DNA from 3 places in the Halomonas sp. Ps84H-12 genome. Region 1 is predicted to be linked to each of the others. Evidence: predicted binding sites of a transcription regulator. Region 1 holds the regulator's gene; each other region holds the start of a gene.

Region 1 (10,074 bases):
AACGTTTTTTAAGCTGCTCGATAGGGCGCTCATTGCCTGGAATTGTTTTGGCGGAAAAAATCACGCTATCGCCGGGTTCCAAGTCCACAAAGGGGTGTCGACGCTGCGCTAAACGCTGCAAGGCAGCGCGAGGCTCGCCTTGGCTACCGGTGGCAATAATCACGACCTCCTCCGGTGGTAGATAGCCCAAATCATGGGGTGGCACCAGGGGGGGGAAGTTATCCAGATAACCAAGGCCTCTAGCAACACTGACCATGCGCTCCATTGAGCGGCCCATCAAACTAACGCGACGGCCACACGCTTGGGCCGCTAAGCCAATGGCCAGTACGCGCGCTAGGTTGCTAGCAAAACAGGACACTACCACGCGGCCTTTACACGCTTTCAATGTGGTGGAAAGCGCCTTGGCAACATCCCCCTCGCTGCCCGACTGCCCTGGCATTGGCGCATTGGTCGAGTCACCTACCAGAAGATCCACCGGCGCCAGTGCTCTAAACTGGGCAGCGTTCACGGGGGCGCCAATCAGTGGGTTGGGGTCGAGTTTCCAGTCGCCGGTGTGCAGTATGCGGTAATCACCCGCCTGCATCATGATGGAGCAGCTTTCGGGGATGGAGTGGGTAACACTCAAGTAGCGCAGTGTAAATGGCCCGCTCTCCACCGCATCGCCTGGTTCAATCACTTCAATGGAGGCGCTGCTGAGCTGGTGTTCGGCGAATTTGTAACGCAATAGCCCTGCTGCGAGAGGAGTGGCAAAGATAGGGCAACCCCATTTGGGCCATAGCCACGCCACCGCACCAATATGATCTTCATGACCATGGGTGATAAACAGCGCCTTAGGTGTGATCTTCAGTGCCTCTAGGGTATCGGTATTAGGTACTTGCAGCGGCGAGTTGGGCAGGTCTTGGCGAATCATCATGCCGCAATCTACGGCGATCCACTGGTCGTCGTATCCATACAGCGTAAGATTCATTCCAATTTCACCACATCCACCTAGCGGGAGTAGGCGCAGGGGCGGGCGACGACGAGGACGAAGTTGAACGCGGGATGGATGCATCAGTTATGAAAAGCCTAGAAAGTAATTCCTTAACTATACGGGAAGCGGGGGGCGGGTAACAATCATCGCGGCACCTGACCACGGTGCTTCCTCATCGTGCTTACGGTACACTACCGCCGCTAATGTGGTTTACCTGCTGGTAGGCAGGTGCTTGGCGAGCGTGCCGTTAAATACGTTAAGAGTGTTTGTTATGTCTCATTACTATCGTTTAGTTGTTTCCTGCCCAGATCAAGTGGGCATCGTGGCGCGTGTCTCAAGTTTCATTGCTCAACAAGGTGGCTCAATTACCGAAGCCAGCCAGCACTCTGACTTAGAGACTGGCCGCTTTTTTATGCGTTACGAGATTCTGGCGGATTCTCTGGGTATGTCGGCGGAAGCACTGCGCACGTCGTTTGAGCCGGTGGCGGCTGAGTTTGATATGCAGTGGTCGCTGGTGGATACCCAAAAGCGCCGCCGTGTGGTGTTGATGGTGTCTCGGGAATCCCACTGCTTGGTGGACCTTCTCTACCGCTGGCAGGCAGGTGAGTTGGATTGCGATATTGTCGGCGTTATCTCTAATCACGATGATATGCGCTCGCTGACTGAATGGTATGGCATCCCTTATCATCATGTACCAGTTGACCCGGCTAATAAACAAACGGCTTTTGAACAGGTGCAGGAGCAGATTGATGCTGCCCGCGCTGACTGCATAGTGCTAGCACGCTATATGCAAATTCTGCCGCCTTCGCTTTGCGAACGGTATGCAGGGCGCGTGATTAACATTCATCACAGCTTCTTGCCTTCCTTTGCGGGTGCCAAGCCGTATCATCAAGCCTATGAGCGGGGCGTGAAACTGATTGGGGCAACTTGCCACTATGTGACAGAAGAGCTGGATGCAGGCCCCATAATTGAGCAGGACATTCACCGGGTCAGCCACTGTCACACGCCTACTGATTTGGTACGTTTTGGTCGCGATGTGGAAAAAGCGGTATTGGCGCGGGGGCTGCGTTGGCACCTAGAAGATCGCGTGCTAATTCACGGCAACAAAACGGTCGTTTTTAGCTAATCGGCAGAAGGGGGCGCTATGTCGTTTGCACAAAGCGTATTGGCACCGTGGGCACTCGTGATGACGTGGCTTTTATCGTTGGGTGTCATCGTCTGGTGCTTATGCCTGCGCCCCTGGCGGCCACTACTTGAGGATACAGCGCTTCAGCACCGCTGGATGGCAGCTACGTTGGCCGTCATGTTGATGTGGCAATTGCGTGCGCAAGCGGTGGACTGGTTAACGCTTCACTTGGTGTTTACGGTGCTGATGACGCTAGTCTTTAAAATGCCGCTGGCGTTGATCAGCAACGTGATGATTAATGTCGCCATGGTGGCTATTGGCAGAAACGATTGGTCGCTAATGGGGGCAAATATGCTGGTGACAGGTATTGTGCCTGCGACCGTGACCGGTTTTGTATGGCGAATCGTTGACCGTCGGTTGCCTGATAATTTGATGGTGTTTTTATTTGCTTGTGGCTTTTTTGGAACGGCCTTGGCGACCTTAGGGGGAGGGCTATCTGCTGTTGCGCTGATTATCGTAGCGGGCACTGATCCCGAGGCCGTCTATCTCGCCCAAGAGTATGCCCGCTTTTTACCGTTACTGATGCCGTCAGAGGCATTTATAACCGGTATGCTGCTGAGTATTTTACTAGTGTACCACCCAAGCTGGGTGGCCACCTTTAATGACCACCGTTATATCGACTTGCAGTAGCCTGCCTTACAGGTTGGGCAACTAGCCAAGCGCTTGCCCATTACCACCGCGAATAACACCAACACCCACGCCTTCAATATCAAGCTGCTGAGTGCGTAGGTCGATCTCAATTGGTGCGAAATCTGCGTTCTCGGCAATCAGTGTTACTTGATGCCCTTGGCGTTTAAAACGCTTGACCGTTACTTCGTCTTCTAATCGTGCCACGACAATTTGCCCATCGCGAACGCGGTCAGTGCGATGCACGGCCAGAAGGTCGCCTTCAAGAATGCCTACATCTTTCATGGATAGGCCGCGCACCCGTAGCAGGTAATCTGCTTTAGGCGTGAAGTACTCAGCGGGCAGCGGGCAGTAACGGTCAATATGTTCAGCCGCAAGGATAGGGCTGCCAGCGGCGACCTCACCAATCACAGGAAGCCCATTGGGCAGCGGCTCATTAGTAGCAGGTGCTGCAGCCGCTGGCGTTTCAGTAAGCTCCTGCGGCTCCTGGTTAGGTAAGCGGATGCCTCGTGATGTATTGCGAATTATACGAATAGCGCCTTTGCGCTCGAGCGCACGCAAATGCTCTTCTGCTGCGTTAGGCGAGCGGAATCCCAGCGCTTTGGCAATTTCGGCGCGGGTAGGGGGGTAGCCAAACTCACCCATGGTCTTAACGATAAAATCAAATACGTGCTGCTGACGTGCTGTGAGTGGACGCGACATACCAAACTCCAAAACAGTGAAAAGACAGTAGCTACATGTCGGCTTAATCAGTATGTGTTTAAGTATACAGTATGTTGCTCTGTCCAGTACATGACGAGTTACACCCAACCGAGACAGTCGTTAAGTGTTTAGTTAACGCTTACTACCATTTGGATAAGAGATTGAGCCAGCAGGGGTTATGACATAGTATTCAGCCATGTTTAAAACACCTGTTTTTTGGAGGGCGCTATGGCCCAATCGGATACGGTAACGCGTATTTTAGATACTGCAGAGGTACTGTTTGCAGAGCGAGGCTTTGCCGAGACGTCGCTGCGTAATATCACCAGCAAGGCCCGGGTTAATTTGGCGGCCGTGAACTACCACTTTGGTTCCAAAAAAGCGCTAATTCAAGCGGTGTTTTCCCGCTATCTCGATCCATTTTCAGAGCGTTTTCACACCGCACTGGACGAGCTAGAAGCTCACTATCAAGGCCAGCCTATTCCTCTAGAAGTGCTGTTAGAGACCATGGCCACTACGGTACTGGCAGTGCCCGCCGAACGTAATAGCCTGAAGGTATTTATGCGGCTACTAGGGTTAGCCTACAGTCAGGCGCAAGGGCATCTGCGTCGCTACATTCAGCAGCAGTATGGCGATGTATTTACCCGTTTTACCGAGCTGGTGCGTAAAGCCACGCCTGAGCTGCCGGACGCCGAGCGCTTTTGGCGGCTACACTTTATGCTAGGCACAGTGATATTTACGCTCTCAGGACTGGATGCCCTGCGTGATATTGCTGCAAAGGATTATCAAGAGCAGGTGACGGTGCGTGACCTTGTGCGGCGGCTACGTCCAGTCGTTGTTGCTGCGATGAACGCGCCGCTACCGGCTGCGGTTGAAGAGGGAAACCATGGCAACGCCCAGGCTAGCTGAATTACCGCCTTCCCAATCTGGTTGGGTGGAGATTGACACCCAGCGGCAGCGGTTGCGCTGGTGGCAGGGAAAGGAAGTGAACTATGAGTGCGCGATCTCTACTGGGGTTGCTGGCGTAGGGCAGCGAGAGGGTAGCGGCCAAACACCGCTGGGCTGGCACTATGTCCGTGCGTCTATCGGCAAGGGCTTGCCTGATAATGCGGTATTTCGTGGTCGCCGATGGACTGGCGAAGTATTTTCGCCTGAATTGGCGACCAATTACCCTGAGCGAGACTGGATTCTAACGCGCATTATGTGGCTCTGCGGGCTGGAGCGCGGCGTTAACCGCGGCGCTGACGTGGACTCCCAGCGGCGCTACATTTATTTGCACGGCACGCCTGAAGACCAACCGATGGGTGTGGCTGCCTCTCACGGCTGCATCCGCCTGCGAAATCACGATTTACACTACCTGTTTGCACACGCCCAACCCGGTACGCCGGTTTGGTTGCATTAAGCCCACTTCCGGGCGTCCTGCCAGAATTTTGACACGCTAAGCGGTTAGTCTAAAATGGCGCCCTTTTTGTCGGATCCTCCCCATGACGCAACCCATTGGCCCGGTCATGCTTGACCTAGAAGGGCCGCAGTTATCCAACGCTGAAAAGACATTGCTAAAAGACCCTGCGGTGGGCGGCGTTATCCTGTTCGCCCGTAATGTCGAAGATGCGTACCAAGTGCGGCAGCTCTGCAGCAGTATTCGTCGTGTGCGTGGTGATCTACTGCTAGGTATTGACCAAGAGGGCGGTCGAGTCCAGCGGATCAAAAAAGGGGTGACCAACCTGCCCGCCATGGCGCGAATTGGCGATCTGTATGCCAGCGACCCAGTAGCAGGGCTCACCTTAGCCAAAGACACAGGCTGGTTGCTGGGGATGGAAATGGCCGCCTGTGGGTTGGATATGAGTTTTGCGCCAGTGTTGGATGTTGAGAGCGGTATCTCCAGCGTCATTGGCGACCGTAGTTTCAGCAGCGATCCAGAGCATGTCGCCCAACTAGGGCGCGCCTTTATCGAAGGCTTGCATGAAGCCGGCATGGCGGCAGTTGGTAAGCATTTTCCTGGCCATGGCGGAGTGGCGGCGGATTCCCATATTGCGCTGCCAGTGGATGAGCGACCCCTGGCCGAGCTGAAAGCCCGAGACCTCGTGCCGTTTCGCGAGTTAGCGGGTGTGTTGAACGGCGTCATGCCTGCCCACGTGACTTATTCAGCGTTTGATACTCGCCCTGCAGGGTTCTCACCCAACTGGTTAGGCATGCTGCGTGAATCATTGGGGTTCAAAGGGTGTATTTTTTCCGATGATTTAAGCATGACGGGGGCGCATGAGGCAGGCGGCCCGGCTGAGCGTGCCAAAGCGGCGCTGGCCGCTGGCTGCGATATGTTGCTGATCTGCAATGACCGAACGGCAGCCATTGAGGTACTAGGGGCCTGCCAAGGGGTGCTGAATAAACGGCCTGCCAAGCTGCGTTACGGTCGTGCTAGGCCTGAACTGGATGCACTGGCTGCACTCGGCCGTTGGCGCCGCACGCATGCCAAGCTCGAAGCGCTAGCGAATTAATTCCATTTTTATACCGTTTTCTTATTAGATGTTTTTGGAGAAGTAGCATGTCCAAGTTGGATAAAGAAGCGCTTGAATCGTTAGATTCTATGCGTGAGTTGATGGATAACGCCGACTGCCTGATTTCACAAGAGCAGGTTGAGCGAGCGTTGGATCGCATGGCGGAAGAGATCACGCGAGACTTGGGCGACAAGCTACCGGTGTTTTACTGCGTTATGAATGGCGGGCTCATTACCACGGGGCATCTGCTGACGCGTCTTGGTTTTCCGCTGGAAGTGGACTATTTACATGCGACCCGTTACCGCAACGAGCTGCGCGGCGGTGAGCTTTTCTGGCGCGTATCGCCTGAAATTCCCATGGCGGGCCGACATGTAGTGATTGTTGACGACATCCTCGATGAAGGCGCAACCCTAGCGGCCATTCTGAAATACTGCAAAGAAGCCCAGGCGGCCAGTGTGACTACCGCAGTGTTGGTCGACAAGCAGCACGACCGCAAAGCCGTTCCGGGATTAAAAGCAGATTACTGCAGCCTAGAAGTGGCCGACCGTTACGTGTTTGGTTTTGGTATGGACTACAAAGGCTACTGGCGTAATGCCCCTGGAATTTTTGCTCCCAAGGGCATGTAAGCTAGCGCAATCCTAGCGGGGTGAGAACCGCCTCGCTAGGCCGGTTTCCGCAATCATGCGCGTAGAGATCTCTTCTATTGAAAATCGCGTCGTATCAATAAACGGAATATGCATTGCCCGGTACAGCGATTCTGCCTGCTCTACTTCTTGTAAGCACTGATCCATCGAGCTATAGCGGCTATTGGGGCGGCGTTCATTACGAATGGCCGAGAGTCGGCGTGCATCAATGGTAAGGCCAAACAGCTTGTGCCGATGAGGTGCCAGCGCTTTGGGTAGCTTCAAGCTGCCATCTTCATCCAGGTCATCTTCGGTGAGCGGATAGTTCGCGGCGCGAATGCCGAACTGCAGCGCCAAGTAGAGTGAGGTCGGCGTTTTACCACAGCGGGAAACCCCCACTAGAATAATATCGGCTTTGTCGTATTGGTGGGTGCGTGCTCCATCGTCGTTATCGAGTGCAAAGTGAACCGAGTGGATGCGATCCATATATACGTCGTCGCTACCGATGGAGTGTGTTCTGCCGACGCTGTAGGAAGAGTGCGTTTCCAGCTCCTGCTCAAGGGGTTCTAGAAACGTCGAAAAAATATCGACCTTAAACCCCGACGCTTGGCGGATAACGTTACGAATCTGTTGATCCACAATCGTATCAATGATGATCGGTCTACAGCCATCGCGTACGGCGGTCGATTCGATAATCTGTGCCAGTGCCTGTGCTTTTTCAACCGTATCAATATACGGTTTAGTCAGCATATTGATCTCCACATCACTGAACTGCGCTAAGAGACTGCGCCCTAAGCTTTCTGCGGTGATGCCGGTACCATCCGAAATAAAGAAAGCTGTTCGTTTCATAACCTGATCCGCCAGTCTGCCATGTTCATAGATAAGCTATTGTGTGCTGTGCAAACGACGAGCACAACGCCTAGTCGATACTACATAAAACGCTAATTTCGTGTATTTGTTGTAAAAATCCTCCACTCCCTTCGCTGTTAGACCAATGGCGAATACGCTGCCGCAGTGCTAGGGTGACAACGTCTATTAGTGTCGTCCCAACGGGTCGTAACGAAGTCTAAAAGCGAGGGGGTTGCGTGGAAGAGTACATTCTGTGGTTCGATCAGCTAGGTATGGCAGACGTCGAACGCGTGGGTGGTAAAAACGCTTCGCTTGGCGAAATGATTTCCAATTTATCGGGTGTAGGCGTCACGGTGCCAGGCGGCTTCGCGACCACTGCTCACGCGTACCGCGAGTTTCTCTCTCACGAAGGTCTGAACGACCGCATTAACGACAAGCTTGCTCGTTTAGATGTCGATGATGTCAAAGCACTGGCTGAGGCAGGAAAAACGATTCGCCAGTGGATCATTGATACACCGCTGCCGCCTGGCTTTGAAGCCGCGCTTCGCGATGCCTACGAACAGCTCCAAACGCAACATCCAAGCCTCAAAGTAGCCGTGCGCAGCTCCGCCACGGCGGAAGACCTTCCCGATGCCTCCTTCGCTGGGCAGCAGGAAACCTTCTTGAACATTGAAGGTTTTGCCAATATCAAACATGCGGTGCATGAAGTGTTTGCCTCGCTGTTTAACGATCGCGCCATCTCCTACCGTGTGCATCGTGGCTACGCCCACGAGAATGTTGCGCTGTCAGCGGGCGTTCAAAAGATGGTGCGCTCTGAAACCGGCGCATCAGGCGTTATGTTTACCCTGGATACCGAATCTGGCTACCGTGATGCCGTTTTTGTCACGGCCTCTTGGGGGCTGGGCGAAACCGTGGTGCAGGGAGCCGTCAATCCTGACGAGTTCTATGTTCACAAGCCCACCCTGGCTGCTGGCCGCCCGGCCGTTCTGCGCCGCACGTTAGGGTCCAAGTTGATCAAGATGGTTTACGGCCAAGATGCCAGCGCCGGTAAATCTGTTGAAACCGTTGACGTGCCTTTCAAAGACCGTGGCCGCTTCTGCATCAACGATGAGCAGGTGATGGATCTTGCTCGTCAAGCAGTGACCATTGAGCAACACTACCAGCGCCCGATGGATATTGAGTGGGCATTGGATGGCGATGACGGCAAGCTCTATATCGTTCAAGCGCGTCCTGAAACCGTCGTGTCACAGCAGGAGGGCGGTAAGCTTGAGCGCTTCCAACTGCGTGAGAAAGGGCGCACGCTGATTACTGGCCGGGCCATTGGCCAGCGTATCGGCCGCGGGGCAGTTAAGATTGTCCTCAGCCCAGACGAGATGGACAAAATTCAAGAAGGCGACATCTTGGTCACCGACATGACGGACCCAGATTGGGAGCCCATCATGAAGCGCGCCTCGGCAATCGTGACTAACCGTGGTGGGCGTACCTGCCACGCGGCGATTATTGCCCGGGAATTGGGCATTCCTGCGGTGGTTGGCTGTGGCGATGCGACCACGCAGCTACAAGAAGGCATTGACGTTACGGTTTCGTGTGCGGAAGGGGATACCGGCCACGTTTATGAAGGGTTGCTGGCATTTGACTGCAACGTGTCCAGCGTTGATTCCATGCCGGAGATTCCGTTTAAAATTATGATGAACGTGGGCAACCCGGATCGCGCTTTCGGTTTCGCTAGTTTGCCCCATGCAGGCGTTGGCTTGGCGCGTCTTGAATTCATCATCAATCGCATGATTGGTGTGCACCCGAAAGCGCTGCTTGAGTACGATACGCTGCCTGCGGATCTTCAGCAGGTGATCGATCTACGTACTGCTGGTTACGCCGACCCGGTGAGCTTTTACGTCGATAAATTAGTTGAAGGGATCTCTACGCTAGCGGCAGCTTTCCATCCACAGCGTGTGATTGTCCGTCTATCGGATTTCAAATCCAACGAGTATGAAAACCTGATAGGCGGTAAGCTCTACGAGCCCGGTGAAGAGAACCCTATGCTGGGTTTCCGTGGGGCTTCTCGCTATATCTCCGAGGCATTTCGTCCTTGTTTCGAGCTCGAATGTCGCGCGCTGAAACGTGTGCGTGACGACATGGGGCTGACCAACGTCGAAATCATGGTGCCGTTTGTGCGCACCACGGATGAAGCGCGTGAAGTAGTCGATCTGCTAGCGGCTAACGGTTTGCAGCGTGGCGGTGATGAGCACCCTGATGGTTTGAAGATCATCATGATGTGTGAATTGCCTGCCAACGCGCTATTGGCGGACGAGTTCCTCGAGTATTTCGATGGCTTCTCCATTGGCTCGAATGACCTTACCCAGTTAACGCTGGGCTTGGATCGGGATTCAGGCATCGTGGCGCACTTGTTTGACGAACGTAACCCCGCGGTGAAAAAGCTGCTGGCCATGGCTATTAAGGCCTGTAAAGAGAAAGGTAAGTACGTGGGGATCTGCGGCCAAGGCCCTTCGGACCACCCGGATCTTGCCAAGTGGTTGATGGAGCAGGGCATTGACTCCGTGTCACTCAACCCCGATGCAGTGCTGGAAACGTGGTTCATGTTGGCGGGGGAAACTATTGCTTAGCCTC
Region 2 (10,074 bases), on a different contig from region 1:
CGAGCTGCCGGGGCGGCGACGGTCTAAATCGCCCTGCAGGTCCTCTTCGCTAATCGCAATGCCAGGAGGGCAACCATCCACAATGGCCCCTAATGCGGGGCCGTGGCTTTCGCCAAAAGTGGTGACGGTAAACAGTTTGCCAAACGTATTGCCAGACATGGGCGTTAATTCCTCACGCAAAAGACGCCGCATGGGCGTCGAGTTCAGCGGCGTTCAGGGCAAACACGCCCTGGCCGCCACGCTCGAATTCAAGCCAGATAAAGGGCACCTCGGGGAAGGCAGCCTCCACATGGCGGTCAGAGTTGCCAACTTCAACAATCAGCCAGCCCTCTGAAGTTAGGTGCTCGCGGGCCTCGCGCAGAATACGCCGCACGATATCAAGACCGTCGCTGCCCGCGCCCAGCGCCAGGGCTGGCTCATGGCGAAATTCGGCGGGCATCGTGGCTAAGTCGCGCTCATCCACATAGGGCGGGTTGGAAACGATCAGGTCAAAGCGCTGCCCTTCCAGGCCGTTGAACACGTCCGATTCCACGGCGCGCACGCGGTCGCCGACATCGTGGCGGGTAATATTCTGCCGTGCCACGGCCAAGGCATCCTGGCTGATATCCGCCAGGGCCACTTCGCAGGTCGGCAGCACCAGCGCCGTGGCGATGCCAATGCAGCCGGAGCCGGTGCATAAATCCAGCACGCGGGCGGGTGGTTCTTCTGGAAACCAAGCCGCAAAGCCATCTTCGATCAGCTCGGCAATCGGCGAGCGGGGAATCAGCACGCGCTCATCCACGTTAAACGGGTAGCCTGCAAAGAAGGCCTCTCCCAGTAGATAAGGCAACGGGCGGCGCGTGGTGACACGCTCCCGGGCTAAGCGAATAATCCGCTCGCGCTCAACTGGCAGCAGCCGCGCATCCAACACGGCGGGATCGACGTTCCAAGGCAGGTGCAGCGCGCCTAAGCAGAGCGCGACCGCCTCATCCCAGGGTGACTGCGTGCCGTGCCCATAGTGCAACCCCGCCAGATAGAATTCGCTGGATACCCAGCGCAAATAGTCCCGCAGTGTGTAAAGATCGCTTATCAGCGCCGTATCAGGCAGTGATAGCGTTGAGGGGGAGGACTCATCAGAGAGGTGCGTGGTCACAAGGGCTCCTGGCGTCAAAAGTTCGTTGGGGGATTGTACCTTTGACGCTGCCCGGTTCACAGCAGCGCCAAGCTCGCTATACTGTCTCGCCTTAGCGTTTTTTATCTACCGCCCCTTTTTTCACCACTTTAGTTGATTCGAGCCGACCATGACGCGACACCTGCCCAACGATGACGATATCAGTGCCTTTCGCCAAGCGCTGCAGGCGGCAGGCGTACGCCGTATTGCCACCAACCAAGCCGACCCCGGTAAGCCCAAACGCCAGTCAGACGCCAGCGAAGCGCGCCGCCGAGCGGCGGTAGAGAGCAATACACTGCAAACCAGCGGGCGCACGTCTGATGGTCGGGTGGAAGCCGTACGGCCATCAGAGTATTTAGAGTTCAGCGTGCCCGACCTGCCCTGGCGCACGTTTAGCCAGTTGAAGCGCGGCCAATTGGCCTGGCAGGCAGGGCTAGACCTTCACGGCTATACCCTGGAAGAGGCGCGGTTAGAGCTAGAGAGCTTTCTTCGCGATGCCGCAGGCCAAGGGCTGCGCTGTGTGCTGGTGGTGCATGGCAAAGCCTGGGGCACCACCTCTGATTTCCCGGTACTGAAAAGCCATACCAATGCGTGGCTGCGCGAGTGGCCCGGCGTGCTGGCGTTCTGCTCTGCCACGGATATCGATGGCGGCACCGGGGCGATGTATATTTTGCTGCGCAAACGCGGGCAGTAATTCATGTTGTTTATTTAGTAGCGTCAGAGGCAATGCTAGGCATGCGCCGCTCCAAGGCTTCATCGGCCAAGTGGCGGCCTAAGCGGATGAGCTCCTTCGCCCGGTGAAACTCGTAGGTGCTGCATACCGTTTTAGGAATTTCGATCAGCACGTCCGGTGGGTAGCCGGCTACCTTATATTTCGCCAGCGCTGCCTGGGTAATATCAAACGATTCCAGAATCATATCCAGCTTGCCCCACTCGCGCTTGCCGCGCAGGTCTACTGTTTCATCGTCGTCGCTCTCTTCACTGCTGCCGCCTAGGCCACCCCATAGCCGCCGCGTGGTCGCGCGCACCTCCTCCATCCAGCCGCCAATATTGGCGTCGCGGTCCCGCTCCAGGGCGGTGCGGCTGTCGCTACTCTCTTCTTGTGGCAGCAGCTCCTCCAGCGTGACCGGCTGCGGGCTGTGCGCGGTGACGTTCACCGCCACCACGAAATCCGCCTCATGGGCAGCCAACACTGGCATCATTGGCAGCGGGTTGAGTAACCCGCCATCCACCAGTACCTGTTCGCCAATGTGCACGGGGGTAATCACTCCTGGCACCGCAATCGAGGCGCGAATGGCGCGTAGCAGCGGGCCGTTTTGAAACCATACTTCCCGCTGGCGCACGAGGTCGGTGGCCACGGTGGTCACTGGAATGGGCAGGTCTTCAATCAGCCGGTCGCCCACTAGCTCCTCCAGCTTGCTCATCACTTTGTTGGCACGCATCGCCCCCATGGGGCTCCAGGTCACATCGACCAGCTTGAGCACGTCCAAGTAATCAAGGTTACACACCCACTCCCGGTACTCCGGCAGCTTGGCCGAGGCGTAAATGCCGCCGATCAGCGCTCCCATGGAGCATCCGGCAATCGAAATAATCTCGAAACCACGCGCCTCCAGCGCTTCAATCACGCCAATATGCGCATAGCCCCTAGCACCGCCGCTACCGAGCACCAGCGCTACTTTATTGCCACCGCCCGGCGTCCTCCCCGTTAATTGGCTGACCACGTTCTGCCCCTCCTTTGTGGCATGGCGTCTCATACGCACGCGCTTTTCTTTTGATGCGACGTTAACTGGCCGTGCAGCCTTCTAAGCAAATCACCTCGGCCACACGCTCGACGGCCTGCGGCTCCAAATGCAGATGGTGGCCGCCAGCCAGCACGTGCCGAGTGAGCTGCGGCACCGCCTGCCGCGCCTGGGCTGCCCAGGCACGCTCGCCCAAAATGCCCTGCTCTCCTTCTATCAATAGCACCGGTGCGCGAATCTCGCTCAGTACCGCTAGCACTTGCGGCGGTGTAAAGCGCACCAGAGAGGGCTTGAGCAGGCGGCTGTCGGTACGCATTTGCACTTTGCCATCGGCCGTGGCTTGAGTATTACGCTCGACCAGCGGCGTGGCGGTGATGCTATCCAACGGCGTGACGCCGCCCGCCACCCGGGCCGCAATGGCACTTTCCAGGTCGGGGTAGCGCGGTGTGCGAGACGAGGAGCGCCGGTGAGCGATGATGCCTTTACGCAGTTGGCTGGCCGTCTCTTCTGCCGACGTATTGAGCGCGCCCAACCCGTCCAGCAAAATCAGTCGCGCTACTTTTTCCGGCAGCGCGGCCGCGACCAAGCAAGAGACCGCCGCGCCCATGGAGTGCGCCAGCAGCGTGGTCTGCTCGAGGCCTAGGGTGTCCATGGCATCCAGCACATCGTGGGTGTAGTCCCAAAGCGCGTAGTCGCTGCCAGTCGGGGCATGAGCGGAGTGCCCGTGGCCTCGAAAATCGATCGCCACGATGCGAATGCCCAGCGCGCTCACCAAGCGTGGGGCCAAGCGTGTAAAGCTGGCGGCGTTATCCAGCCAACCATGCAGCGCCAGCCAGGTGGGTGCGTCGTACTGCCCCCAGCTCAATGCCGCCAACCGCCCACCGGCCAACGAAAGCGGCTGAGGCGCCGCGCCTACTCGGGAAGCGTCGTTCATAACAATGGGTCTCACTGCGAAAATCTGGCGCGTCTGATGATGCGCCTAAATGTGAACATTACGATGCAAACATTGCGGTGCAAACGTTACCATGCTCGGCGCAGCGCTTGTGCTGCTTTTACGCGGCCATGGGCCACGACGCCGTTCATTTTTTGATGGAGATTGCCATGAAACCTCGCCGCGATACCCGCGTTCGCAACCTTGTGTTCTTTATTACTGTCGTGAGCGCCCTAGTCGTGGGGCTATGGTTAGCCCGCTGAGGGCAGTGCTTGCAATTTCTCCCCCATGAATAAATACTGTTTAAATATACTGTACATAAACACACTATTTATTCATGAGGATGCCGACGATGCCGTCTCAACCCATCCATCTTGCAACAACCGTGGTTGCGACAGCCTTGCCGTTAACTTCTCAGCCGCTGCCTTTTCCTCTGCTCACAGGCCGTGCAGGCTTTAGCGGCTTTCCCTCTCCTGCCCAAGATTACGAGCCGCGCACTCTCGACCTCAATGCGCGGCTGATCAAGCACCCTACCCAAACGTTTTACCTCTCCGCGACAGGGGACAGCATGGAGGGTTGGGGCATCTTTGACGGTGATTTACTGGTCGTCGACCGCAGCGTCACGCCGCGCCTAGGGCATATTTTGGTCGCCATGCTGGATGAAGAAGTGCTGATCAAACGCTATGCGCTGCATCGCGGCACGCCGCACCTCTGCTCGGCCCACCCCCACTATCCGCCGCTGCCCCTGGAAGGTACCGACTGCCAGCTATGGGGCGTGGTGCGCGCGGTGATTCACGAGTATCTGCCATGATCGGGCTGGTGGATGCCAATAATTTTTACGTTTCCTGTGAGCGGGTGTTCAATCCGACGTTGGAAGGCAAACCCGTTGGTGTGATGTCGAATAACGACGGCTGCGTGATTGCCCGCTCAGCAGAGATGAAAGCCATGGAGATCTCCATGGGCACGCCCGCATACCAGTTAGAGGGGCTACGCCGCCGCGGGGTAATCCACCTGCTCTCTTCTAACTACGAGCTGTACGGCGATATGTCAGCGAGGCTTGCCCAGCTGCTGCGCGATACGTGCCCCGAAGTGGCCCCCTACTCGATTGATGAGATGTTTATTTATCTGGATGGCCTCAGTGACACCCAGTGCCAAGCGCTGGGCACAGCACTGCGCCGCCGCATTCGTCGCTATTTGGGGCTTCCGGTGTGTATCGGGCTGGCCCCTACGCATACACTGGCGAAGCTCGCCAATCACCTAGCCAAAAAACAGCCTCACTACGCAGGAGTGTGTTTACTCCACGGTGAAAGCGCTACCACCCAAGCAGTGCTGAAACAGCTGCCGGTAAGCGATGTGTGGGGAGTAGGCAGGCGTCTTGCCGAACGACTAGCGGTCAGCGGCATTCGTACCGCCTGGGATTTGCGGGAGCACGACCCCAAACGGCTACGCAAATGCTTCTCGGTGGTTCTAGCCCGCACCGCCTTAGAGCTGCGCGGTACGCCCTGCCTAGAGTTGAATGCCGTTGAGCAACCCCGCCAGCGTATCATGACCTCACGCTCGTTTGGTAAAGCCACCGGCGTAAAAGAGGAGCTTCACGCGGCGCTGCGCCGCCACGCCCAGCGCAGTGCCGAAAAGTTGCGCCAGCAAGGCAGCCTTGCCCGCGCCGTCCTGCTGTTTTTAAACACCAACCGCCACCGCAAGGACCAGCCCCAGCTGTCGCCTAGCGCGATGATTCCGCTTGAAGCGCCCACCGACGATACTCGCGTCATTCTGGAAGCCGTTCGCGAAGGGCTCGACCAGATGTATCGCCCTGGCTTTCAGTTTATGAAGGCAGGCGTGATGCTGCTGGACTTGGTGGATGCACAGCAGTATCAGCTCTCTCTGCTACAGCCAACCACCAAGGCGCACCCTCACTTGATGAAGGCGGTAGACGAGATTAATCAGAAGATGGGGCAAGGCACGTTGCGCTTTGGGATGACTGACGCCGACGCGCCTTGGCAGCTGCGCTGTGAGCACCGCTCAAGACGCTACACCACCTGTTGGGATGAGTTAATGGAGGCAGGCACTCACCCTGGCGCGATTGCCGCCGCCAGGGTGAAGCGTGAACAGCAGCGCTTAGCGGGCGGAAAGCGCTTGGCGAAGGCGCGGGCTAATGGCTTCGCCCACCACTGCCACCAGGAGCAGCAGCGCTAGCAGCACCGGCCAGTGGGCAGCAAAAGAGACTTGGTACAGGCCAAGGGCATCGACAAAAATCACCAAAATACCCAGCGGACTCACGTAGCGCACCATGGCCAGCCACAGCGTATAGGGCAGCGGCGCCAGCCCCAGCTCGTCGCGGAAGGTTTCGCTTTTCAGCACAAAACCGGCCAGTAGTACCATGCCCAGGCCACCCAGCGGCATCATCCAACGGGAGGTGAGGTAGTCCAGCCAATCAAAGAAGTTCTTGCCTGCCAGCGTCCAATCAGCGCCCAGGTTGAACGACAGCATCGCCAGCGTGCTGATCAGCCACAGCACAATACCGGTGGCCCACGAGGCGGATTTACGGCTCATGCCTTTGTTATCGCACAGCCACGAGACCGTCGCTTCCACCATGGAGATCGACGACGTGAGCGCGGCCATGGAGAGCATCAAGAAGAACAGCACGCCGAAGAGCGTCCCCATGGGCATTGCTTGGAACGCCAGCGGTAGGCTCATAAAGATCAGCCCTGGGCCTTCGCCAGGGTTCATGCCGTTAGCAAAAATCACTGGAAAAATCGCCAGCCCTGCCATCAGCGCTACCACGGTATCCGCCACAGCCACGCTCAGCGTCGTGCGGCCAATGGAGGCATCTTTAGGCAGATAGCTGCCGTAAGTCAGGATGGCACCCGACGCCAATGAGAGCGTAAAGAAAGCGTGGCCCAAGGCCGCCAACATCCCTTCACTAGAGAGGCTGCCCGCCTTAAACGAGAACAGGAAATCAACCGCGTCGCCGAAACCGCCGGAAAACATGCCGAATCCAATCAGCAACACCAGCATGAGCACCAGCCCCGGCATCATCCAGCTAACACTTTTCTCGATGCCTTCCTGAACGCCTTTACCGACAATGATCATGGTCAGCAGCGTGACCAGGGTACTCCAGCCACCCAGCGTGATCGGGTTAGCGTTATTGGCACCAAACACGGCCGCCATCTCGTCCACACTGGTGCCCGCCAAGCCGCCGGTGAGCATTTTCCATAAATAGGAGAAGGACCAGCCGGCCACCACGACGTAAAACGATAGCACCATAAAGCCACACAGCATGGCCATCCAGCCAATCAGCGACCACATAGAGGAGCGGCCAGACTCATTCACTACACGGCGAATAGCATCAATGGGGCTACCACGCCCCCGGCGACCAAACGCAATTTCGGTCATCATTACCGGTACGCCCACCGCTAAGATGCACGCTAAATAGACCAGTACGAAGGCACCGCCGCCATACTCCCCAGTGATATAAGGGAATTTCCAAATATTGCCTAGCCCCACCGCCGAACCGGTGGCTGCCAACATAAAGCCCCAGCGGCCCAGCCACTGAATGCGAGGTTGCCCAGAAGACGCCATGACCTTCCACCCTGTCAGAAAAAAGCGCCTATCCTAGTGGATTTTGCTGCGAAAGCCCACGTATCACGGCGTGGCATAGCTTGCTTTTGCCTCGGCATCTAGCCGCTGGGCGGTTTGATCCACTCTGCGCAACCACGCCAACAGCAGCGCCCCGGCCCCCACAAAGCCACCAGCCAGCCATAGGCCCACATAATAATGACCAGAGGCTTCCGCGAGCATGCCGGTGAGCGCAGGGGCCACAATCTGCGCTGCGCCGTAGGCCAACGTCATTTGTCCCATCAAGCGGGCGGGGCTGGCAGGGTACAGCCTACCCGCCATGGTCAGCACTAAACTGACGCAGCCCAGGAACGTGCCGCCGTAGAGCACTGCGCTAATCAACACGCCCGGTAACGTTGGGCTGATCGCAGGCAGCACAATGCCTACTACCTGTACCAGCATGGCCACAATCAGCGCGCCTAAGTAACCGATCCGCCGCGCGATTAAATCCCACAGCATCACGGCGGGTGCTGCGGCCAACCCCACCAGCGCAAAGGCCCAGTTTCCAGCTCCAGCCAGCAGCGGTTCGCGCTCCACAATCGCGACTAAAAACGTTGCGCTGATCACATAGCCATAGCCCGCACAAAAGTAGGCGGGCAGCATAAGACGCATAAAGGTGCGGCTAGGCGGCGTTGCAGGTGCTTGATGACTGGCAGCGCTGCCTACCACCGGTTTTACCGGGCGCGGTAACCAGCACCAGGCAGGCACCAGCAGCACCGCCCCCAACGCGCTAAAGCCCCACCACTGCGCTTGCCAGTTCATTGCCAGCGCCAGCATCAGCTCTACCGCTAAGGCCGCTACCACAATGCCAATGCCGACACCTGCAAAGTGGATGCCCAGCTCGCCCCGCTGACGGTGCTGAATCAGCCAGTGCAAAATCAGCCCTGACGCCAACAGCATCGAGCCACTGCTGGAAAGCCCCGCCAAAAAGCGCAGCCCCGCCCATACCCAAAAGTGTTCGGTCAGCGCCATACCGGCGGTGGTTAATACGGCCAGCACTAAGCCAATGCGAAACAGCGTGTCTTTGAGATAAATCGTGCGAATAGAGGCCGCCAGCACCGCTCCTAGCATATAGCCTGCGTAGTTCAACGCCGCTAGCCAGCCGCCATCGGCGTCGCTAACCCAGCTCTGTTGCTGCATCACCGGCAGTAGCGGCGTATAGGCAAACCGCGCAATGCCGATACATAAAATTTGGCTAAATACCCCCGCCAACAGCACTTTAAAGCGCTGGGCCTGAACGCTTGCAGTAGGCATGGACACTCCCTCGTCGTCACTATTTTTGTTGTGGTAGTGTGGCTTCAATGGATAGCCAGCTATCTTCCATCATACGCGGAAACCAGCGCCGTACTATCGGCTAAACGTGGCATGTGGAAGCAGCGCATTAGTGCTCGGAATCTGGCAGACTAACTCTCACGTTTCACCACCGTCATAAGCGAGTAAGCACGATGAGCGATACTGCAAAACCCTGGACGCAACCGATGCCCGACGCGCAGTTCAAACTGATGCGCGATATTTTGGCGGCCCCCAGCCCTGTTGGCCTGGAAGGCGCGATGACCTACGGCGTGCTGAAGCCCTACTTCGAGAGCTTCGCTCCCAGCGACTGGCATTTGCACCAGTTTAAAGGCAATGCGGGCGTGGTGCTGGATACCCACCCAGGCCGCGATGATATGTTCAAGCTGATGATCATCGGCCATGCGGACAAAATCCGCATGCAGGTTCGCTCGATTGGTGAAGATGGCAAGATTTGGATCAACACCGACTCCTTCCTGCCCGGCGTATTGATCGGCCATGAAGTCACGCTGTTCAGCGAAGACCCGGAAGCCCCCGGCAGCTACCGCAGCATTAAAGGCGGCACGGTGGAAGCGCTGGGTGCTATCCACTTTTCTGACCCCGCCCAGCGCGATGGCAGCAAAGGCATTAAGAAAGAGCAGATCTATCTCGACCTGCAGATTCACGGCGAAAACAAGAAGCAGCAGGTGCTGAACCTGGGCGTGCGGCCGGGCGATTCGATTATCTTCAACCGCCCCATTCGCCCTGGCTTTAGCCCGAACACCTTCTACGGCGCGTATCTGGATAACGGCCTGGGATGCTTTGTGACGGCGGAAGTCGCACGCTTGATCGCCGAAGCAGGCGGTACCGAAAAAGTGCGGGTGATGTTTGCCATTGCCAGCTACGAAGAGATTGGCCGCTTCGGCAGCCGCGTGCTGGCCGGTGAACTCAAGCCCGATGCGCTGATTGGCGTGGATGTAAATCACGACTACGTCGCCGCCCCTGGCATTGGCGACAAGCGCATGCAGTCGCTGGAGATGGGCAAAGGCTTTACGCTGTCGGTGGGTTCTATTGCCAGCGAGCAGCTCAACCGCATCATCGCCAGCGCCGCGAAAACGCAGGACATCCCCATGCAGCGAGACATTGTGGGTGTAGATACCGGCACCGACGGCATGGCGGGCGTGCTGGCCTCCATCGACAGCGCGGCCACCTCCATGGGCTTCCCCATCCGCAACATGCACACCATTTCGGAAACCGGCAATGCTCAGGACGTGCTGGCCGCTATTCATGCGCTGCACCACACCATTCAAGCGCTGGATGCCATGCCGGATCTCAAACGGGAGTTCTTGGATAACCACCCCCGTTTAGAC
Region 3 (10,074 bases), on a different contig from region 1:
ACCAGCGACACGACCACGCGGTCAGGAAGGTGTTGGCGCTGGAGCGCGGCGTACTCTTGCAGTACGCTGGCGCGCATTTCCCAAGTGGTTTCCGCCAAACGTTCGCCGGTTTGTTGCCAGTGGCGAATCCGAGGTGCCAGCCAGGGGTCAGCCAGCGCGCTGCGTCCGAGCATCACATCGCAGCAGCCGGAGAGCGTGCGTGCCTTCCAGTAATCCTCAAGCGTCCAGATATCGCCATTGGCCACCACGGGGATCGAGAGGTGGTGGCGCACTTTGCCAATCCACTCCCAGTGAGCGGGTGGGCGATATCCCTCGTCCCGTGTCCGGCCATGTACGACCAAGCGCGCTGCGCCGCCTGCTTCCGTCGCCTGCGCACAGGCCACCGCCAAGCGGCGATTGGCAAATCCCAGGCGAATCTTCGCGGTCACCGGAATTGCGCCGTCTAGCGCCTCTGCGACCGCTTTGACGGCCTGATAGACACGGTCGGGCTGGCGCAGTAGCGATGCGCCGCCGTCGTGGCGGTTCACCAGCTTGGCTGGGCAGCCAAAGTTGAGATCCACGCTAATGGCCCCAAGGGCTAGCGCCTGGCGGGCATTTTCGGCTAGTGCCCTAGGGGCGGAGCCGAGTAGCTGTAGATGGACGGGTACGCCGCTAGGCGTCGCTACCGGGCGGCCGGTGAGTTCGGGGCAGTGTTTGTAAAACACCCGTGGGGGAAGGCGGGTATCCACTACCCTGACAAACTCCGTCACCGTCCAGTCGAAACCGGCCTGACGAGTCAGTAGATCGCGGGTGAGCGCATCGATAACGCCTTCCATCGGTGCAAGACCGATCTTGCCTTTATGTAGTAAATTAACAACCATGACTTCCACTATGGCGCGATTGCATTCTATCCTGAATGTGGCAGGTTAGTGTATTACCCTTATTGCGCCAAGCGCCGTTAGAGGCGTTTGGCGTGCCAATAACCCTATAAAACAAGGAGAGCACGCTATGCAGGGGTCGGAGTTACTCCAAGAGGGGCTCGCTCTAATGGGCCTTGGTATGGGCTTTGTTTTTGTTTTTCTTACTATTTTGGTCATTAGCGTTACGCTGATGTCGAAGTTGATCGACCGCTTTCAGCCTGCTCCAGTGGCAGCGCCAGCGGGTCGAAATAGTGCAAAAACACCCGCCAGTAACGGCCAAAATGACGAAGTTGCCGCGGTGATCAGTGCTGCAGTGCATCGTTACCGCTCGTCCCGCCGTCCGTAAGACGCACGCTTTTGTGTGCCTATTTCGCCCTAATGGCTGTTTTTTTGTTAAATTTACTACATCCATAACGCTAAACTGTGAGCCACGACCATGAACGAAATAAAACGTCCTCTGGGAATCACCGATGTTGTCCTGCGCGATGCGCACCAATCGTTGTTTGCTACGCGCCTGCGCCTAGATGACATGCTGCCCATCGCCGAAAAGCTGGATAAAGTCGGCTACTGGTCTCTGGAAACCTGGGGTGGAGCAACGTTTGATGCGTGTATCCGCTATTTAGGTGAAGACCCGTGGGAGCGTATTCGTGCCCTTAAAGAGGCGATGCCGAACACACCTCAGGCAATGCTGCTGCGCGGCCAAAACCTGCTGGGTTACCGCCACTACGCCGATGACGTAGTTGATAAATTCGTCGAGCGCGCTAAAACCAACGGCGTTGACGTGTTCCGCGTGTTTGACGCTATGAACGACCCGCGCAACCTGGAGCGCGCCATCAAAGCGGTTCGCCAAGTCGGTGGCCATGCACAGGGCACCATTTCCTACACGGTGAGTCCGGTACATACCCTGGATAGCTGGGTAGATCTTGCCAAAACCATTGCTGCAATGGGCGCAGATTCTCTGGCTATCAAGGATATGGCGGGGCTACTCACGCCGTATACCGCTTACGATTTGGTCTCACGGCTGAAAAAAGAGCTCTCCATTCCGGTGCATTTGCACTGCCATGCGACGACCGGCTTATCCACGTCGACCATCCTGAAAGCGGTCGAAGCGGGGGTTGATAACGTCGATACGGCGATCTCCTCCATGTCGATGACCTATGGCCACAGCCCGACTGAATCCGTGGTTGCCATGCTCAAAGATACTGACCGCGACACTGGGCTGGACCTGGAGTTGCTGGAAGATATCGCGGGCTACTTCCGTGAAGTGCGCAAAAAGTACGCTTCTTTTGAAGGTTCGCTGCGCGGCATCGATTCGCGCATTCTGGTGGCCCAGGTCCCGGGCGGCATGCTCACCAACATGGAAAGCCAGCTAAAAGAGCAGGGCGCTGGCGACAAGCTGGATGACGTGCTGAGCGAAATCCCCCGCGTACGCGAAGACCTCGGCTTTATTCCGTTGGTGACGCCCACCTCACAGATTGTGGGCACTCAGGCGGTCATGAACGTCATGATGGGCGAGCGCTACAAGTCGATCTCTAAAGAAGTGCAGGCGCTGCTGAAGGGCGAATACGGCTCTGCCCCGGCACCATTCAATGCCGAATTGCAAAAGCGTGTACTGGAAGGCGGCGAGCCGATTACTTGCCGCCCGGCAGATAACCTCTCTCCAGAAATGGACAAGCTCGCGGCCGAGCTGAAAGAGAAAGCCAGCGCCGATAGCATTCGCCTTGCCGAGGGCGAGCGGGAAGTGGATGACGTGCTGACCTATGCGCTGTTCCCGCAGATTGGCCTGAAATTCCTCAAAAACCGCGACAATAAAGACGCCTTTGAGCCTGCGCCCGAAGCGCCTCAGGCAGCCGCCCCAGCTAAGGCAGAGGCTCCCGCAGCAGCACCTGCGCCTGCCGGTGGTCCGGAAACCTACACCGTGAAGCTCAACGGTAAGGCTTACGTGGTCGAGGTGTCGGAAGGTGGCGAGATTGGCGATATTCAGGAGCAGCCTGCTGCACAGTCTGAGGCCGCCGCCCCAGCGCCCAGCGGTGAAAGCATCGATGCGCCGCTGGCCGGTAACATCTTCAAGGTGAATGTACGCCCAGGCGACCAAGTGGCCGAAGGCGATGTGGTGATTATCCTGGAAGCCATGAAGATGGAAACCGAAGTGCGTGCCAGCAGTGCCGGTACGGTATCGAAAGTCAACGTCAGCGAAGGCGATAGCGTCGCTGTTGGCGATGCACTGATTGAGCTTTAAGGGCAACTCGGGAATGGATAAATTAATTACCTTATGGGAAGGCTCCGGGCTCTATAATCTGGAGCTGGGCCAAGCGGTTATGATCCTGGTAGGGCTTGGGTTGCTCTACCTGGCGATCTACAAGAAGTTTGAGCCCCTGCTGCTGGTGCCAATCGGGTTTGGCGGTATTCTTGCCAATATTCCTGAGGCAGGCTTGGCGATTTCAGCGCTGGATCAAGCGATTGAAGTCGCCAAGCCCGCCGTGCTGCAGCAAATGGCTACAGCGTTGGGCGCGACGCTAGATCCGCTGACTGGGGTAGAGGGTTGGCGCGAGACGCTGAAAGCGATTGCCCATGATTCGGCGGCGCCGGATCAGCTGCGCGCCGCGAAAGATATTGCAGTGAGCGTCGGCTACAGCGACGGCATGCTGTATAACTTCTACAAGGTTGCCATTGGTTCTGGTATCGCGCCGCTACTGATCTTCATGGGCGTAGGGGCGATGACCGATTTTGGCCCGCTGCTGGCCAATCCGCGTACGCTGTTTTTAGGGGCGGCGGCGCAGTTCGGTATCTTTGCCACGCTGTTTGGGGCGGTGCTGCTGACCTCCATGGGCATCATGGATTTCTCGCTCAATCAGGCGGCAGCGATTGGTATTATCGGCGGGGCAGATGGCCCGACCTCTATCTATGTGTCCAGCGTACTTGCGCCGGAGCTGCTGGGGGCGATTGCCGTGGCCGCCTATGCCTATATGGCGCTGGTGCCATTGATCCAACCGCCGATCATGCGCCTTCTGACCACTGAAAAAGAGCGCAAGATCACCATGACGCAGCTGCGTCCGGTCTCCAAGCTCGAAAAAGTGGTCTTCCCGCTGATGCTGTTGATCGCTGTGGCGCTGTTTCTACCGGACGCGGCACCTCTGCTAGGCATGTTCTGCTTTGGTAACCTGATGCGCGAGTGCGGTGTGGTTGAGCGCCTTTCCGATACCGCGCAAAACGCGCTGATCAATATCGTGACGATCATCCTCGGGCTCTCTGTGGGCTCGAAACTGATGGCCGATAGCTTCCTGGCGTTTGAAACCCTGGGTATTCTGGGACTGGGGATCGTAGCCTTCGGCATCGGCACCGCCGCTGGCGTATTGATGGCCAAGCTGATGAACCTAGTCAGCAAAATGCCCATCAACCCGCTGATTGGCGCGGCGGGTGTGTCTGCCGTGCCGATGGCGGCGCGTGTGGCGAATAAGGTGGGTCTGGAAGCGAACCCGCATAACTTCCTACTGATGCACGCCATGGGGCCGAACGTTGCTGGGGTCATTGGTTCGGCAGTGGCTGCCGGTGTGATGATCAAGTACCTGGGCTAAGCGGCTAGTTAGACAGCACGTCTGCCGCTATAGAACGCGGCTTACCGAGCAAGCGCTCGTGTAAGCCGCGTTTTTTTATGTTCGCTGTAGCTCAATGGATGTTTTAAGGCGGTTTTCCAGTCCGCTGATATCCAGCTCGACATCGCGTGGCCAGCCAATGGTTAAGCTCACTCCGTTGCCATCGTACTCCGCCTGTTGCACGGGCAGTGCCTGCTCGTCGCACCAAGCGCGGGCTTGCGCTTCGTGGGCGAAGCGGACCTTTAATAAATAGCTATCCCGCTCGACGACTTCCCGGGTGGGCAGCGTTTCCAGCCCGGCATTGACCGCCTGCGCATAAGCGCGTGCCAAACCTCCGGTACCTAACTTGGTGCCGCCAAAGTAGCGAATCACCACGCAACCAATTTCGCCAATCTGGCTGCCCTGCAACGCCTGGAACATCGGACGGCCTGCGGTTCCGCCGGGCTCGCCGTCGTCGGAAAAGCCAATATGCGTTTGCTCTCCAGGAGGTCCGGCGATAAACGCAGTGCAGTGATGGCTGGCATTCGGGTGGGCAGCTTTGGCCGCTTGAAGCAGCGCGTCGAAGGCGTCGGTGGTAGGAGCGTGGCACACCCAGGCCAAGAACTGACTCTTTTCAACGTCAATCTCGGCGGTGTGCCATGTCTCAGGGGCTAAATCAGGGACTCGATAGCGCAAATAGTACTCCCAGCAGGGTGGATAACGTTAATGGTGCCGGGTTTCCGTTGCGTGGTGGGCTACGCCCATTACCATGCCCAGCACCTGGATATCACAATTATGCAGGAAGACTTCGGACATCGCTGCATCTTCGGGCCATAAATGAATGCCTAAACGGCTGATAGAGAGCTGCTTCAGCGCCACTTCCCGCTGGTTAATCGTTGCTACGACGGTTTCTTGATGAGCGTCGTGCTGGTGGCGATGAATGATGATGACATCGCCGTCGAAGAGGTTGCAGTCGCGCATGCGATCGCCGCGAATACGCAGGGCGTAGGTGTTGCGACGTGTGACGCGAGGGGGTGTGCACGCTTGGCGCGCATGTGATGAGGCGCTGCGAGACGCTAGTGGGGTAGGCGTCGATGGCGCTACCGGTTGAGACAGCGTCTGAGAGGGTACGTAAGAAGGTACGTGAGACGTTACCTGAGGGGATAGGCAAATCGTCATAGTGTGTTCTCCCATGCAGCGCCCGTTGCCAAGGCGTTTGATTGAGTCGATAGCTGTAGTTTTATTCTGTGGTGTCTATTTATACAGTTGTTACAGTATAAGCCTGTTTTTGCATACAGTGCTAGTGCTGTCTCACACCTGGGTTTCTTACGCGGAAATTGAGACAGGTCACGCTGCGACCCAAGACCGCAGAGCGTGACTGGCGAGAAAGGGCCTTTCCGTGTAGAGTTCGACCCAAAATCAACGTGCCTGGAGTGTCTTTTGAGCCTGTGCCTGCAAGCCCGACAATTGGCCTGTGAACGCGACGACCGTTGGCTGTTTGAAGGGCTCGATCTCGATATCCAAAGCGGTGAGATCGTGCGCATTGAAGGCCCCAACGGCAGCGGCAAGACAACGCTGCTGAAAATACTCTCCGGGCAATTAACCGATTACCGTGGCGAGCTTTACTGGAATGGCGAACCCATGCGCCAAGCCCGTGAACATTTTCTCGCCAATTTACTCTATTTAGGTCATGCCCCAGGCGTGAAAGCAGGCCTGTCACCGCTGGAAAATCTAGCTTGGTATCAGGCGCTTAGCGGAGAAAAGGGCAGCGAGCCTGCACGTGAGGCAGCGTTGGCTGCCGTTGGGTTGGCGGGGTTTGAAGATGTTCCTGCCGGCCAGCTTTCCGCCGGGCAGCAGCGGCGCGTGGCGCTGGCACGCCTGACCCTGACCCAGCGGGCGCTGTGGGTGCTCGACGAGCCTTTCACCGCGATTGATCGCCAAGGGGTGGCGGCGCTAGAGGCGCAGCTGGTGGCGCATGCGCAGTCTGGCGGCTGCGTTCTGGTCACTACTCACCACGCATTGACCGAGTCACCTGTGCTTAGGCGCATTCAGCTGGGGTAAGAAGGAGACAGCGTTGCAACGTTCACACGCTCAACTGAGCACCCCAGAGGTGGCTATCCATGCTCCCCAGGGCGGTCTGCTGGTGGCCATAAAGGCAACCCTCAAACGCGACCTCACCCTGATGCTGCGCCGTCGTGGCGAAGTGCTCAATCCGCTGGTGTTCTTTGCGCTGGTGATTACCCTGTTTCCCATTGGTATTTCACCGGATCCAGAGCTGTTGGCAAGCATTGCGCCAGGGCTTTTATGGGTGGCCGCACTGCTCGCGGCACTGCTTTCGCTGGATAGCCTGTTTCGCAGCGACTACGACGATGGCAGCCTGGAACAACTATTACTGGCACCCCAGCCGCTGGCGGCGCTGGGGTTGGCAAAAGTGGCGGTACATTGGTTGCTGACGGGGCTGCCGCTGGCACTGATGGCACCGCTGCTGGGCATCATGCTGTCGCTTCCAGCGGGAAGCTACGCCGTGCTAGCGCTGTCGTTGGCACTCGGTACGGCCAGCTTGAGCTTAATTGGGGCGATCGGAGCGGCGCTAACAGTAGGGCTGGCCCGTGGCGGTGTGCTGCTCTCGCTGCTGGTGCTGCCGCTCTATATACCAGTACTAATTTTCGGCGCAGGTGCCGTACAAGCCGCTATTTTTGGCGAGGGTATTGCCGCGCATCTGGCGATTTTAGGCGCACTGTTAGCGCTGGCGCTGATGTTGGCTCCCTGGGCCATTGCGGCATCGCTGCGCATCAGCATTAACGGTTAGAGGACGGGAACACCATGTGGGCCTTTATCAACAAACTAAGATCACCCAAGTGGTTCTATGCCATTAGCGCCAAGCTGCAGCCACTTTTTTGGGTGGCGGCGACGCTACTGCTGCTGGTAGGCACCGTCTGGGGGTTGGCCTTTGCGCCTGCGGACTATCAACAGGGCAATAGTTTTCGCATCATTTATGTCCACGTACCCGCCGCATTCCTAGCCCAATCCATCTTTGTCTCCATGGCGGTCTCCGGGCTGGTATTCATGGTCTGGAAGATCAAAGTGGCGGATATGGTCGCCACCGTGATGGCCCCGCTGGGTGCCGCGATGACCTTCGTAGCGCTTTTTTCGGGCGCAGTATGGGGCGTGCCCACCTGGGGAACCTGGTGGATGTGGGATGCACGGCTTACCTCCATGCTGATTCTGCTGTTTCTCTACCTGGGCGTAATTGCCTTGCGCGGTGCGTTTAGCAGCCGCGATAGCGGTTCCCGTGCCGCGTCGGTGCTAGCGATGGTGGGCGTGATCAACATTCCGATTATTAAGTACTCAGTGGATTGGTGGTACACCCTTCACCAGCCCGCCACCTTTACGATTACCGGCCGCGCTGCCATGACCATGGATATGTGGGCGCCGCTGCTCATCATGGTGTTGGGCTTTTACAGTTTTTTCATTGCGCTCACACTGATGCGCACGCGTAGCGAAATTCTGCGTCGTGAAGCCAATAAGCGCTGGGTGCGCGAGCTTGCCGAGGAGACGAACTAATGGCCTTTTCCTCGCTAAACGAATTTTTTGCCATGGGCGGTCACGCGGTCTACGTGTGGGCTGCCTGGGGAGTTACTGCGCTGTTGATGCTAATGATCGTGTGGCACGCACGTCAGGAGCGCCGCCAGCTACTCAACGTGGTAAAGCGCCGGGCGCGTCGTGAAAATGCCCAGCGCAACGCTCAGCCATCGCACGCGCAGCCCCTGCAAGAGCCAGTTAACTCTGCTCAGAAGGACGTTCACTATGACGCCTAAACGTAAACAGAAGCTGTTTGTTATCTTAGGGCTATTGTCGCTCACCGCCATTGCGGTGGGGCTCACCCTGTATGCGCTGCGCGCCAACATCAATCTGTTTTTCAGCCCGGTACAAATTGCCCAAGGCGATGCCCCCATGGAGCGCCAAATTCGCGCGGGGGGCATGGTCAAAGAGGGCTCTGTGTCCCGCGACCCGGAAAGCCTCGATGTTGAGTTCGTAGTGACTGACTACGTGGATGATCTAGAGGTCTACTACAGCGGTATTCTGCCGGACCTATTCCGTGAAGGGCAGGGCGTGGTGGTGGTCGGCGAACTGCAGGCCGATGGCCGACTCTACGCCGATAAGGTGTTGGCACGCCACGATGAAAACTACATGCCGCCCGAAGTGGCGCAGGCATTGGAAGAAGCAGGCTACTCCCCGGCAGACTTTCAAGCGAAAGCTGCCGAAGTGGGCAAGCGCCTAGAGCAGGAAGGCTCCCCAGAAGGAAGCGACTATTAACGACTGCACGCACGCTGTGCGATAAAGCCTGATGCTAATTCGGAGCACCCATGTTGATTAAGATCATTCCTGAAATCGGCCACTTTGCCCTGGTCATCGCGCTACTCATGGCGGTGGTTCAGGCGGTGATGCCGCTTGCCGGGGCTGCCACGCGTCGCCCGCTGTGGATGGCCTATGGTCGTCCCATGGCCATCGGCCAATTCCTGTTTGTGACCATTGCCTACCTCTGCTTGACCGCCAGCTACATGCTGGACGATTTCAGCGTGGCTAATGTCGCTAACAACTCCAACTCTCTGCTGCCCTGGTACTACAAATTCAGCGCCGTGTGGGGTAACCATGAAGGCTCGGTGCTGCTATGGAGCTTGATGCTGGCGGGTTGGGGATTCGCGGCATCGGTCTTCTCGGGCGACTTGCCCCGCGACATGGTGGCCAGAGTGCAGGGCATCATGGGCATGGTGTGTGTGGGCTTCTTGCTCTTCATTTTGATGACCTCCAACCCCTTCGAGCGCTTGCTGCCGAACATGCCGCAAGATGGCGCCGACTTGAATCCGCTGCTACAGGACTTTGGCCTGATCGTGCACCCGCCGATGCTCTATATGGGTTACGTAGGTTTCTCGGTAGTGTTTGCCTTCGCCATCGCTGCGCTGTTGGGCGGGCGCCTGGACGCTGCCTGGACCCGCTGGGCACGGCCCTGGACCAACGTGGCCTGGGCATTTTTGACGGTCGGGATCGCGCTAGGTAGCTGGTGGGCCTATTACGAACTAGGTTGGGGCGGCTGGTGGTTCTGGGATCCAGTAGAGAACGCCTCGCTGCTGCCTTGGCTTACCGGCACGGCGCTGGTGCACTCGCTGGCGGTGACCGAAAAGCGCGGCTCGTTCAAGAGCTGGACGGTGTTGTTGGCGATCTCGACGTTCTCGCTGTCGCTGATGGGCACCTTCCTGGTACGCTCGGGGGTACTGACGTCGGTTCACGCCTTTGCCAACGATCCCTCGCGTGGCTTCTTCATCCTGATGCTGCTGGCGATCACCGTCACGCTATCGCTGCTGGTGTTTGCACTGCGTGCACCGCGCGTCAGCCATAAAGTGGGGTTCAACTGGCTTTCGCGGGACTCCCTGCTGCTGATCAACAACATCCTGCTGGTCATCATGACCGTGACGGTGCTGCTGGGCACCGTATACCCGCTGATTCTGGACTCTTTGGGGCTGGGTAAAATCAGCGTAGGCCCGCCTTACTTCAATGCGCTGTTCGTACCGCTCACCGTGGTGATGTGTGTCTTCATGGGCTTG

What was found. Region 1 encodes LexA, which represses DNA repair genes until DNA is damaged. Its sites were predicted from a motif close to TACTGTNTANNTANACAGTA; they were not measured.
Region 2: the regulator LexA is predicted to act here: its motif matches at 4,118-4,137, upstream of umuD (translesion error-prone DNA polymerase V autoproteolytic subunit).
Region 3: the regulator LexA is predicted to act here: its motif matches at 5,720-5,739, upstream of NH344_RS13760 (S24 family peptidase).

Annotation. Positions count from the first base shown of each region.
Region 1 is NZ_JAMXSJ010000005.1:112,473-122,546, forward strand. It holds gene NH344_RS04000 (ribonuclease J) at 1-967, opposite strand, end outside; gene purU (formyltetrahydrofolate deformylase) at 1,242-2,096, shown strand; gene NH344_RS04010 (energy-coupling factor ABC transporter permease) at 2,115-2,786, shown strand; gene lexA (transcriptional repressor LexA) at 2,808-3,485, opposite strand; gene NH344_RS04020 (TetR/AcrR family transcriptional regulator) at 3,714-4,391, shown strand; gene NH344_RS04025 (L,D-transpeptidase) at 4,369-4,884, shown strand; gene nagZ (beta-N-acetylhexosaminidase) at 4,967-5,977, shown strand; gene NH344_RS04035 (hypoxanthine-guanine phosphoribosyltransferase) at 6,025-6,603, shown strand; gene NH344_RS04040 (pyruvate, water dikinase regulatory protein) at 6,616-7,449, opposite strand; gene ppsA (phosphoenolpyruvate synthase) at 7,686-10,070, shown strand.
Region 2 is NZ_JAMXSJ010000016.1:68,873-78,946, forward strand. It holds gene aroC (chorismate synthase) at 1-159, opposite strand, end outside; gene prmB (50S ribosomal protein L3 N(5)-glutamine methyltransferase) at 173-1,132, opposite strand; gene NH344_RS09705 (Smr/MutS family protein) at 1,281-1,844, shown strand; gene NH344_RS09710 (patatin-like phospholipase family protein) at 1,855-2,871, opposite strand; gene NH344_RS09715 (alpha/beta hydrolase) at 2,933-3,823, opposite strand; gene umuD (translesion error-prone DNA polymerase V autoproteolytic subunit) at 4,173-4,631, shown strand; gene NH344_RS09725 (Y-family DNA polymerase) at 4,628-6,013, shown strand; gene NH344_RS09730 (sodium-dependent transporter) at 5,936-7,399, opposite strand; gene NH344_RS09735 (YbfB/YjiJ family MFS transporter) at 7,463-8,689, opposite strand; gene NH344_RS09740 (M20/M25/M40 family metallo-hydrolase) at 8,881-10,074, shown strand, end outside.
Region 3 is NZ_JAMXSJ010000029.1:6,308-16,381, forward strand. It holds gene NH344_RS13735 (tRNA-dihydrouridine synthase) at 1-860, opposite strand, end outside; gene NH344_RS13740 (OadG family transporter subunit) at 988-1,245, shown strand; gene oadA (sodium-extruding oxaloacetate decarboxylase subunit alpha) at 1,336-3,138, shown strand; gene NH344_RS13750 (sodium ion-translocating decarboxylase subunit beta) at 3,152-4,474, shown strand; gene NH344_RS13755 (YigZ family protein) at 4,550-5,167, opposite strand; gene NH344_RS13760 (S24 family peptidase) at 5,195-5,650, opposite strand; gene ccmA (cytochrome c biogenesis heme-transporting ATPase CcmA) at 5,912-6,532, shown strand; gene ccmB (heme exporter protein CcmB) at 6,546-7,280, shown strand; gene NH344_RS13775 (heme ABC transporter permease) at 7,295-8,035, shown strand; gene ccmD (heme exporter protein CcmD) at 8,035-8,289, shown strand; gene ccmE (cytochrome c maturation protein CcmE) at 8,279-8,788, shown strand; gene NH344_RS13790 (heme lyase CcmF/NrfE family subunit) at 8,839-10,074, shown strand, end outside.